Amycolatopsis mediterranei: one gene and its partner. The protein of the gene in region 1 interacts with the protein of each later gene in a pairwise test. Links are inferred from orthologs where the notes say so. Each region holds a gene or a part of one and is shown in the gene's direction. Other genes may lie near its edges.

What was found. Proteins that work in one complex are often made in the same cells at the same time.
Region 2: the proteins of grpE (region 1) and ISP_RS32325 interact in binary tests that used the Escherichia coli proteins (3 or more experiments, as listed by UniProt). The link is inferred for Amycolatopsis mediterranei from one-to-one orthologs.

Annotation. Positions count from the first base shown.
Region 1 is NZ_CP100416.1:10,356,985-10,362,113, reverse strand. What follows is about bases 1-3,000. They hold grpE (nucleotide exchange factor GrpE), read left to right. Parts: upstream 1-1,146; coding sequence 1,147-1,854; downstream 1,855-3,000. Other genes in these bases: dnaJ (molecular chaperone DnaJ), read left to right, coding at 1,891-3,000; dnaK (molecular chaperone DnaK), read left to right, coding at 1-1,150. Outside these bases: more of dnaJ, read left to right, coding at 3,001-3,066; ISP_RS46925 (heat shock protein transcriptional repressor HspR), read left to right, coding at 3,072-3,497; ISP_RS46920 (DUF305 domain-containing protein), read right to left, coding at 3,680-4,204; ISP_RS46915 (lytic polysaccharide monooxygenase), read right to left, coding at 4,201-4,950; ISP_RS46910 (dienelactone hydrolase family protein), read right to left, coding at 5,097-5,129. UniProt on the Escherichia coli protein: Participates actively in the response to hyperosmotic and heat shock by preventing the aggregation of stress-denatured proteins, in association with DnaK and GrpE. It is the nucleotide exchange factor for DnaK and may function as a thermosensor.
Region 2 is NZ_CP100416.1:7,267,292-7,271,729, reverse strand. The notes cover bases 288-3,154. They hold ISP_RS32325 (Nramp family divalent metal transporter), read left to right. Parts: upstream 288-1,033; coding sequence 1,034-2,275; downstream 2,276-3,154. Other genes in these bases: ISP_RS32315 (serine/threonine-protein kinase), read left to right, coding at 3,084-3,154; ISP_RS32320 (hypothetical protein), read left to right, coding at 2,272-2,733; ISP_RS32330 (ACT domain-containing protein), read left to right, coding at 511-906; thyX (FAD-dependent thymidylate synthase), read left to right, coding at 288-511. Also shown: more of thyX, read left to right, coding at 1-287; more of ISP_RS32315, read left to right, coding at 3,155-4,438. UniProt on the Escherichia coli protein: H(+)-stimulated, divalent metal cation uptake system. Involved in manganese and iron uptake. Can also transport cadmium, cobalt, zinc and to a lesser extent nickel and copper. Involved in response to reactive oxygen.

The DNA of each region.
Region 1 (5,129 bases):
GATCGAGCTGTCCAGCTCGAACTCGGCCAGCATCAACCTGCCGTACATCACCGTGGACGCGGACAAGAACCCGCTGTTCCTCGACGAGACGCTCTCGCGCGCCGAGTTCCAGAAGATCACCGCGGACCTGCTCGAGCGCACCCGGAACCCGTTCAACAACGTGATCCGCGACGCGGGCATCGCCGTCGGCGACATCGACCACGTCGTGCTCGTCGGTGGTTCCACCCGCATGCCGGCCGTGTCGGACCTGGTCAAGGAGCTGACCGGCGGCCGCGAGCCGAACAAGGGCGTGAACCCGGACGAGGTCGTCGCGGTCGGCGCGGCGCTGCAGGCCGGTGTGCTGAAGGGCGAGGTCAAGGACGTCCTGCTGCTGGACGTCACGCCGCTGTCGCTCGGCATCGAGACCAAGGGTGGCGTCTTCACCAAGCTCATCGAGCGCAACACCACGATCCCGACCAAGCGCTCGGAGATCTTCTCCACCGCGGACGACAACCAGCCGTCGGTGCAGATCCAGGTGTTCCAGGGTGAGCGCGAGATCGCCGCGCACAACAAGAAGCTCGGCATGTTCGAGCTGACCGGTCTCCCGCCGGCCCCGCGTGGCGTGCCGCAGATCGAGGTCACCTTCGACATCGACGCCAACGGCATCGTGCACGTGACCGCGAAGGACCTGGGCACGAACAAGGAACAGTCGATGACGATCACCGGTGGCTCCGCGCTGCCGAAGGACGACATCGAGCGCATGGTCAAGGACGCCGAGGCCCACGCCGAGGAAGACAAGAAGCGCCGCGAGGAAGCGGAGACCCGCAACCAGGCGGAGACGCTGGTCTACCAGACCGAGAAGTTCGTCAAGGACAACGACGACAAGCTGCCCGAGGACCTCAAGGGCAAGGTCAAGTCCGCGATCGACGAGGCCAACGAGTCGCTGAAGGGCACGGACTCGACCAAGATCCGCGAGGCGATCGAGAAGCTGAACACCGCTTCGCAGGAGCTGGGCACCGCCCTGTACGCCAACGCGAACGCCGACGCGGCGGCCGGTGCGGCCGGTGGCGCGGGTGCGGGTGCGGCAGGCGACGCCGGTGCGGCCGGCGGCCAGGCCAAGGCCGATGACGTGGTGGACGCCGAGATCGTCGAAGAGGACGAGAAGAAGTGACCCACAGCTACGACGAATCCGAGAACCAGGGCCGAGGCCCCGAGGAGCCGGTGGTCGTGCGGGACCGGCGTCGGGTGGATCCCCAGACCGGGCAGGTCCGCCCGCCCGGTCCGGCCCACGCCGCGCCGGAGCCGGAGGAAGCGCCCGTGGAGCACGCGGGCCCCTCGCTCGGCGACACGATCATGGACGACGCGGTGTCGGTCGTCTCCGACGTGGAGAAGGAGCTGTCCGAGCGCACCGCCGACCTCCAGCGCCTGCAGGCCGAATACGCCAACTACCGCAAGCGGGTCGAGCGTGACCGCGAGGCGGTCGTGATCGGCGCGAAGGCGACGGTGGTGAACGACCTGCTGCCGCTGCTCGACGACCTCGAGCGGGCCGAGCAGCACGGTGACCTCACCGGCGCGTTCAAGGCCGTCGGCGACAAGCTGATCAGCGGCCTGCAGCGCGCGGGCCTCGAATCGTTCGGTTCCGAGGGCGAGCCCTTCGACCCGAGCGTGCACGAGGCCGTGCAGCACAGCACCTCGCCGGACGTGGCGGGCCCGACGGTCACCGTGGTCATGCGCCGCGGGTACCGCTTCGGGGACCGCGTACTGCGGGCGGCGCTGGTCGGCGTGACCGACCACGAGCCCGGTGCGGCCCCGGGGGACCCGTCCGTGGGTGGCGAGCTGCCACTCGGCGGCGGGGTCGATGAACAGCAGCAGTAAGCACTATCCGGTTCAAGTGGGAGGAGGAGACGCCCGATGAGTGCACGGGAATGGATCGGTAAGGACTTCTACCGTGAACTGGGCGTCTCCTCCGACGCCACCGCGGACGAAATCAAGAAGGCCTACCGGAAGCTGGCCAAGGAGAACCACCCGGACGCGAACGCCGGCAACGCGCAGGCGGAGCAGAAGTTCAAGGCGGTCTCCGAGGCCTACGGCGTGCTCTCCGACGCGAGCAAGCGCAAGGAGTACGACGAGGCGCGGCGCCTGTTCGGCGGCGGGGGTGGCTTCAACTTCCCCGGTGGCGGCGGTGGCGGCAGCTTCGACATGGGCGACATCTTCGGCCAGGCCGGCGCCGGCGCGGGTCAGCAGGGCGGCTTCGGCGGCCTCGGTGACATCCTCGGCGGGATCTTCGGCCGTGGCCGGACCGCGACGGGCGCAACGGCGAACCGGCCGCAGCGCGGCGCCGACGTCGAGACGGACGTCCGGATCGACTTCACCGAGGCGGTCAAGGGCGCGACCCTGCCGCTGCGGCTGTCGAGCCCGGCGACCTGTGCGACGTGCAGCGGCAACGGGGCCCGTCCGGGCACCACGCCGCGGACCTGCCCGACCTGTTCCGGGTCGGGGCTGGTCAGCCGCAGCCAGGGCGCGTTCGCGTTCTCGGAGCCGTGCCGCGACTGCCGTGGCCGCGGGACGATCATCGACGACCCGTGCCCCGAGTGCGGCGGCGAAGGCATCAGCACGCGGACCCGCACGCTGACCGTCCGGATCCCGCCGGGCGTCGACGACGACCAGCGCATCCGGCTGGCCGCCCAGGGCGAGCCGGGCCGGGGCGGTGCGCAGGCGGGCGACCTGTACGTCCGGGTGCACGTGGCTCCGCACCCGCTGTTCGGGCGCAAGGGGCTCGACCTGACGATCACCGTGCCGGTCGACTTCACGGAGCTGACTCTCGGCACCACGATCACGGTGCCGACACTGGAAGCCAAGGTCTCGCTCAAGGTGCCGCCGGGCACCGCGAGCGGACGGGTGCTGCGCGTGCGCGGCAAGGGCATCGCCAAGCGCGACGGTTCGCAAGGTGACCTGCTCGTCACCCTCCAGGCGGCGATTCCCGCCAAACTGGACGACAAGGCGCGCGAGGCACTGCAGGCGTACGCCGAGGCGATGGCCGGGCACGACCCCCGGCCCGAGATCACCGAGCTGCTGCAAGGTAGGTGAGAGTGGTGTTCGGCGGGATTCCCCAGGAAGGCGACGAGGAGACCCCGGTGTTCGTCATCTCGGTGGCGGCCCAGCTCGCCGGGATGCACGCGCAGACGTTGCGCACGTACGACCGGCAGGGCCTGGTGTCACCCGGTCGCACCCCCGGCGGCGGGCGGCGCTACTCGATGCGGGACATCGCGCTGCTGCGCGAAGTCCAGCGCCTGTCGCAGGAGGACGGCGTCAACCTGGCGGGCATCAAGCGCATCATCGAGCTGGAGAACCAGGTCGACGCGCTTCGCGCCCGGATCACCGAGCTGACGGAGGAGCTGACCGCGGCGTACGTGGCGGCGGAACAGGCGACGGCGGCGGCGCACGCGTCCTACCGGCGGGATCTGGTGCCGCTCAACCAGCAGACGGCATTGGTGGTCTGGCGGCCCAAGCGCCGCTGATCCCCGAAGCGACGAAGGCCTCCCCGGGCGACCGGGGAGGCCTTTGCGCACATGGGGGTTGTGGGCAGCTTCCGGCTCATGCGTCTCCGGGACGGGAAACTGTCGGTGCTTGCCGGTAGCGTCGAAAACGGGGGCTGCTCAGGCAGGTTTGCGCGGCTGGAGCGCCCGGCCGCGCCGCAGGATCACGTCTTGACGTTCAGCAACTGCTTCACCTCGGCCGTCCGGGACTCGATCACCCGCCGGGCCAAGTCCCGTGCCTGGGCGTTCACCCCGCCGCCTGGCCCGTTCTCCGTCTGGGCCAGCTCGACCGCTCCCTGCTGCTGTCCGGTCAGGACATCCAGGAACCGGCGGGTGAATTCGGTGTCCGGGGCCGACCGGAGCGCTCCCACCAGGTCCGGCGCCGCCGTCTTCATGCCGCCGTGGCCGGCGTGAGCTTGCGGGGCCACCGTCTCCGGCTGGTTCCAGTCGTGGAGCCAGTGCCGCATGTCGTCGACCTCGGTCTGCTGCGTCACCTCGATCGCCGCCGCCAGCTCCTTCAAACCCGCCGGGACCGGGCGGCCCGAAGCCAGCCGGACGATCTCGATCCCGTGCTGGTTCTGGGGAATCAGCATCTGCAGGAACATCACGTCCGCCGCGTTGTGCTGCGGAGGGGCCGTCGTCGCGCAGCTTGTCAGGAGCAGCGCGACGACGGCCAGGACCACTCTCACAGGCGCTGCCACAGCGCCGGGGTGTTCGGTGGCTCCCAGCCCGCGATCGCCGTGTGCGGCTGGAGGCACCGGTAGCTCGCGCCGCCGTACGTCACGACGTCGCCCGCCTTGTACGCCGTGCCCGCTGCCCAGGTGCCACCCGTGGGCGGAGTGGTGGTCGTCGTGGTGGGCGGCGGGGCCGTCGTGGTCGGGGGCGGCGTGGTCGTCGGCGGCGGAGTGCCGCCGCCACCGACCTGGAGGTCGACGCAGCTGTAGAACGCGTTGGCCGTGTCCGCGATGTTCCAGATGGCCAGCACCTTGATCCGGCCCGAATAGCCGGCCAGGTTCACCGTGTGCGACAACGTCGACGGCGGCTGCTGGTTGTGGCCGTCGAACACCGCGACCCGGGTGCCGCCGACGTAGTACTCGTAGTTCGACGTCGAGTGCCGGGCGGTGAACACCCAGTTGAACGTCACCGTGCTGCCCACCGACTTGGCCGGCCACGGCTTCGACTCGTCGGTCAGCTCGGCGAACTGCGACAACCCGCCGTTGCAGCTGCGCAGCCCCTTCGGGCCTTCGACGCTCTGCGGTTCGTAGACGATCTGGCCGCAGCCGGAGACCTTCCCGGCCGCGCAGTTGGCCTGCCGGCTGGGCGGGTCGGACACGTAACCGTGGGCGCTCGCCGAAGTGGCGGGGAGGACGACGACCAGCACCGGCGCGAGCAGGGCGCCGGCCGCGGCCGCGAAGAGCTTTCTGTTCCAGGTCATTTCGGCTCCTCGAGGGGGAACAGCGTTGTTCCGGAGGGGAGGACGAACGAGCACGTCCGTGGAAGACGTGGTCTAGACCATAAGTCGATTCGGGCACAACGGTCAACGAACTACCGCCGTTCGACGAAACCGCTGCTCCGGTCGGATCAGTGCGAAGGTCGGGACGGCTGCTGCAGGTG
Region 2 (4,438 bases), 3.1 Mb from region 1 along the record:
CATCACCGGCATCTCCCGGTCCCTGACCCACGAGCTGATCCGGCACCGCCACTTCTCCTACTCCCAGCTCTCGCAGCGGTACGTCCCGGAGTGCGACGCCGAGTTCGTCGAGCCGGAGATCATCGCGAACGACCCGGTGCTGCACGAGAAGTTCCTCGCCGCGACCCGGGCGAGCGTCGAGGCCTACACCGAGCTGCTGTCCGGGCTCGAGGAGAAGTTCGCCGACGTCCCGAGCGCGACCCTGCGCCGCAAGCAGGCCCGCCAGGCCGCCCGGGCCGTGCTGCCGAACGCGACCGAAACCCGCATCGTCGTGACCGGGAACTACCGCGCCTGGCGGCACTTCGTCGCGATGCGCGCGACCGAGCACGCCGACGTCGAAATCCGTGAGCTGGCCGTGGAATGCCTGCGGCAGCTGCAGAAGGCCGCGGCGAACGTGTTCGCGGACTTCACCATCTCGACGCTGCCGGACGGCACCGAGATCGCCACGAGCCCGAAGGTGCTGGAAGGCTGATGAAACGACTCGCGATCGACGTCCGGCCCGGCGAGTACGCCGTGGTGCGGCTGCCCGCGGACGCCAAGGTGCCCGCCGAGCTCTTCGAGCCGGGCGAAGCCCTGGTTTCGGTGACGCGGACGCCCGAAGAACTGTCGGTGATCTGCCCGGCCGGCCGCGAGCCGGGCGGGGCCATGGCCTCCGAAGACGGCTGGCGGCTGCTGTCGGTGCGCGGCCCGCTGGAGTTCACGCTCACCGGCATCATCGCCGCGCTGGCCTCGGAGCTGGCCGCGGCCGGCGTCACGCTGTTCTCGATCTCGACGTTCGACACCGACCACATCCTGGTCCGCGGCGGCGACCTCGACGACGCGGTCACGGCGCTGCGCGAATCCGGCCACGAGGTCGCCCGGCTCTGACTTTTCGCCGCCGCCGATCCGGGTACCCGCGTGCCGGGGTGGGAGCCATCACCCTTGAAAAACAAAGTTCGGCGCGCCTAAACTTCAGTTTAGGGTCCCCGACATCCGGTTTTCGAGAGGTGGGCGCATGGCTGTGACCGAGGCTGTCCGGCCGAGGCTGGTGACGCGCCTGCGCACCGGTTCGGCCTTGCTCGGTCCGGCGTTCGTCGCCGCCATCGCCTACGTCGACCCGGGGAACGTCGCCTCGAACATCAGCGCCGGCGCCCGCTACGGCTACCTGCTGGTCTGGGTGATCGTCGCGGCGAACCTGATGGCCGTGCTGGTGCAGTACCTGTCGGCGAAACTCGGGCTGGTCAGCGGGATGTCGCTGCCGGAGGCCCTGCGCGTCCGCCTGTCGCGCCCCGCGCGGCTGGCCTACTGGGCACAGGCGGAGATCGTCGCCATCGCCACCGACCTGGCCGAGGTGGTCGGCGGCGCGATCGCGCTCAACCTGCTGTTCGACCTCCCGCTCGTCGTCGGCGGGTTGATCACCGGCGCGGTGTCGCTGACGCTGCTGGCGGTCCAGGACCGCGGCGGCCAGCGCACGTTCGAGCGGGTGGTCACCGGCCTGCTGGCGGTGATCGCGGTCGGCTTCCTGGCGAGCCTGTTCGTCGAGCCGCCGTCGGCCACGGAAACCCTCGGCGGCCTGGTCCCGGGCTTCGACGGCGCGGGCAGCATCCTCATCGCGGCGGCCATGCTCGGCGCGACGGTGATGCCGCACGCCGTCTACCTGCACTCGGGCCTGGTCCGCGACCGCCACGGCCGGTCCGAGGGCCTCCAGCGCCGCCGCCTGCTGCGCGCGACGCGCGCCGACGTCGGCTTGGCGATGCTCCTGGCGGGCGCGGTGAACCTGGGCATGCTGCTGCTGGCCGCGACGAACCTCCAGGGCCAGGTGGGCGTGGACAGCATCGAGGGCGCGCACGGCGCGGTCTCCTCGGCGCTCGGCCCGGGCGTCGCGCTGCTGTTCGCGATCGGCCTATTGGCGTCGGGACTGGCTTCGACGTCGGTGGGCGCGTACGCGGGCGCGATGATCATGCAAGGGTTGCTGCACAAGCGAATTCCGCTGGTCCTGCGCCGCCTGGTGACCCTGACGCCGGCGATCGTGGTGCTCGCGCTGGGCACCGACCCGAGTGCGGCGCTGGTGGTGTCGCAGGTGGTGCTGTCGTTCGGGATTCCGTTCGCGCTGGTGCCGTTGATTCGCCTGACGGCGGACCGTGATCTGATGGGGGCGGACACGAACCGCCGCTCGACGACGGTCGCGGCCTCGGTGATCGCGGCGATCATCATCGCTCTCAACCTGGTGCTCATCTACCTCACGGTCACCGGTTGACCCACGGAACGGGGAACGCGGCCATGGCCTGGACCTTCGCCCTCAACGCCGAATGCGGGGACCGCGAGACCCACGCCCGCGACCTCGCGCGGCACTTCGACGGCTGGCCGGCGGGGGTCTTCAGCAGCGCCGGCGCCTGGTGGTGCGGGGTCGCGCCGGAAGGCCTCAGCCCCAACGGCGCGCACACCGACGAAGAAGCGGCGGCGATGACCGCGGCCGGCCGCCGGCTCTACTGGCTGCTCCGGATCGCGCCGCCGGTCTACCGCTACGCGCTCGCCGGCATCCAGACCGACCGGTTCCGCAGCTACGACGAGCTGATGGCGGAGAAGGACCTGACGATCTTCCCGGGCCTCGTCGTCGCCGAGGACATCTGGATCCGGACGGGCAAGCGCGCCGAGTTCAGCGACTTCGCCCCCGGCTACCGCTGGCTCCCCTACCGCGGCGAAAGCCGCCGCTGACCAACCGCCCGACAACCCTAGGAGTAACTGCCTCATCGATGTGGTAGTTATCGCTAGGGTTGGCGAGCGAGAGTCAGCGCCACACGCAATCTCGAACTGCTGCTGACACGAGTACCCGGGTCCGCGGCAGGGCCGCGGGATGTCCCGGTCGGCGAGCCGACCGCCAGATACACGAGTCGGCCCTTCAAACACGCGTGTCGTCCCTCCAATTACGCGTGTCGTCCCTCCAGGCACGTGAGTCGACCTTTCGGGCACGCGTGCCGGCCGGTCCAGGTCACGAATTTCGCGGAACCCGCGGCGCTCCGCGACGGTCGGACTAGCATCTGCGCGACCGCCGCCAAAGGAGCACCGTGACCGACGAACAGACCCGGCCCTACCCGCCGCAGGCGCCCAGCACGCCTGGTCAGCGGGTCGTCGCGGGCCGCTACCTCCTGCTCGGCGAACTCGGCCGGGGCGGCATGGGCGTCGTGTGGCGGGCGCAGGACCAGGTCATCGGACGGCAGGTCGCGGTCAAGGAACTGCGGCTGCCCGACGCCGAGTCCGCGGCCGTCTTCTCCGAACGCGCCCTGCGCGAGGTGCGCACCGGCGGACGGCTCAACAACCCCGCCATCGTCACCGTCTACGACGTCGTCACCGACGGCGGGACCACCTTCATCGTGATGGAGCTCGTCGAAGCCCCCAGCCTCGCCGACCTCGTGCGGCAGCGAGGTCCGATGCCCGCCGCGCAGGCCGCCCAGCTGGGGGAGCGGGTGCTCGCCGCGCTCCAGGCCGCCCACTCCGCCGGGATCGTGCACCGGGACGTCAAGCCCGCGAACATCCTCGTCGCGCCGGACGGCCGGGTGAAGCTCACCGACTTCGGCATCGCCCACGCCGTCGACGACCCCCGGCTGACCACCAGCGGCATGATCGTCGGCTCGCCGGCCTTCATGGCGCCGGAGCGCGTCGAGGGCCGGGAAGCGATGCCCGCGTCCGACCTGTGGTCGCTCGGCGCGACGCTGTTCTTCGCCGTCGAAGGCTCGATCCCGTTCGAGCGCGCGACCACCGCCGCGACGCTGCACGCGATCATGACCGAGATCCCGTACCTCACCCGCGGCCAGGGCCCGATCGCCGCGGCCATCCTCGGCCTGCTCGTCACCAACCCGGACGCGCGGCTGACCGCGGCCCAGGCCCAGAACCTGCTGACCACGGCGCAGGGCGTGCGGCCCACCCCGCCGCGCGGCACCGCGATGCTCGGCGCCAACGCGCCGCAGCCGCCGCAGAAGAAGACCCACCGCGCCCTCTGGCTCACCGCCGCCGCCGTGCTGGTCGTGGCCGCGCTGATCGGCGGCTTCTTCGCGGGCAAGGCCTACGAGACGCCCGCCGCGGACAAGCAGAAGCAGCCGGTCATGACCTACGGCGTCGGTGGGCAGCTGCGCACCGATATCAGCGGCTACAACCGGTGCTTCAACACCCCGGTGCAGGACGGCTCGATCATCAGCGACGAGGACAACAAGACCGAGTGCGGCAACGCGCACACGCTGGAGGTCTACGAGATCGGGAACCTGATCTCGGTCGAGAACTGGAGCTCCGACGACGCCAAGGTCGCGGCCTACCCCGGGCTGGAAGCCGTGAAGGCGGGCGCCGAGGCGACGTGCGCGACCGCGTTCCGGTCGTCGATCGTGCCCGAAGCCCGGCGGGCGGACCTCACCTTCCGCGCGCTCGTGCC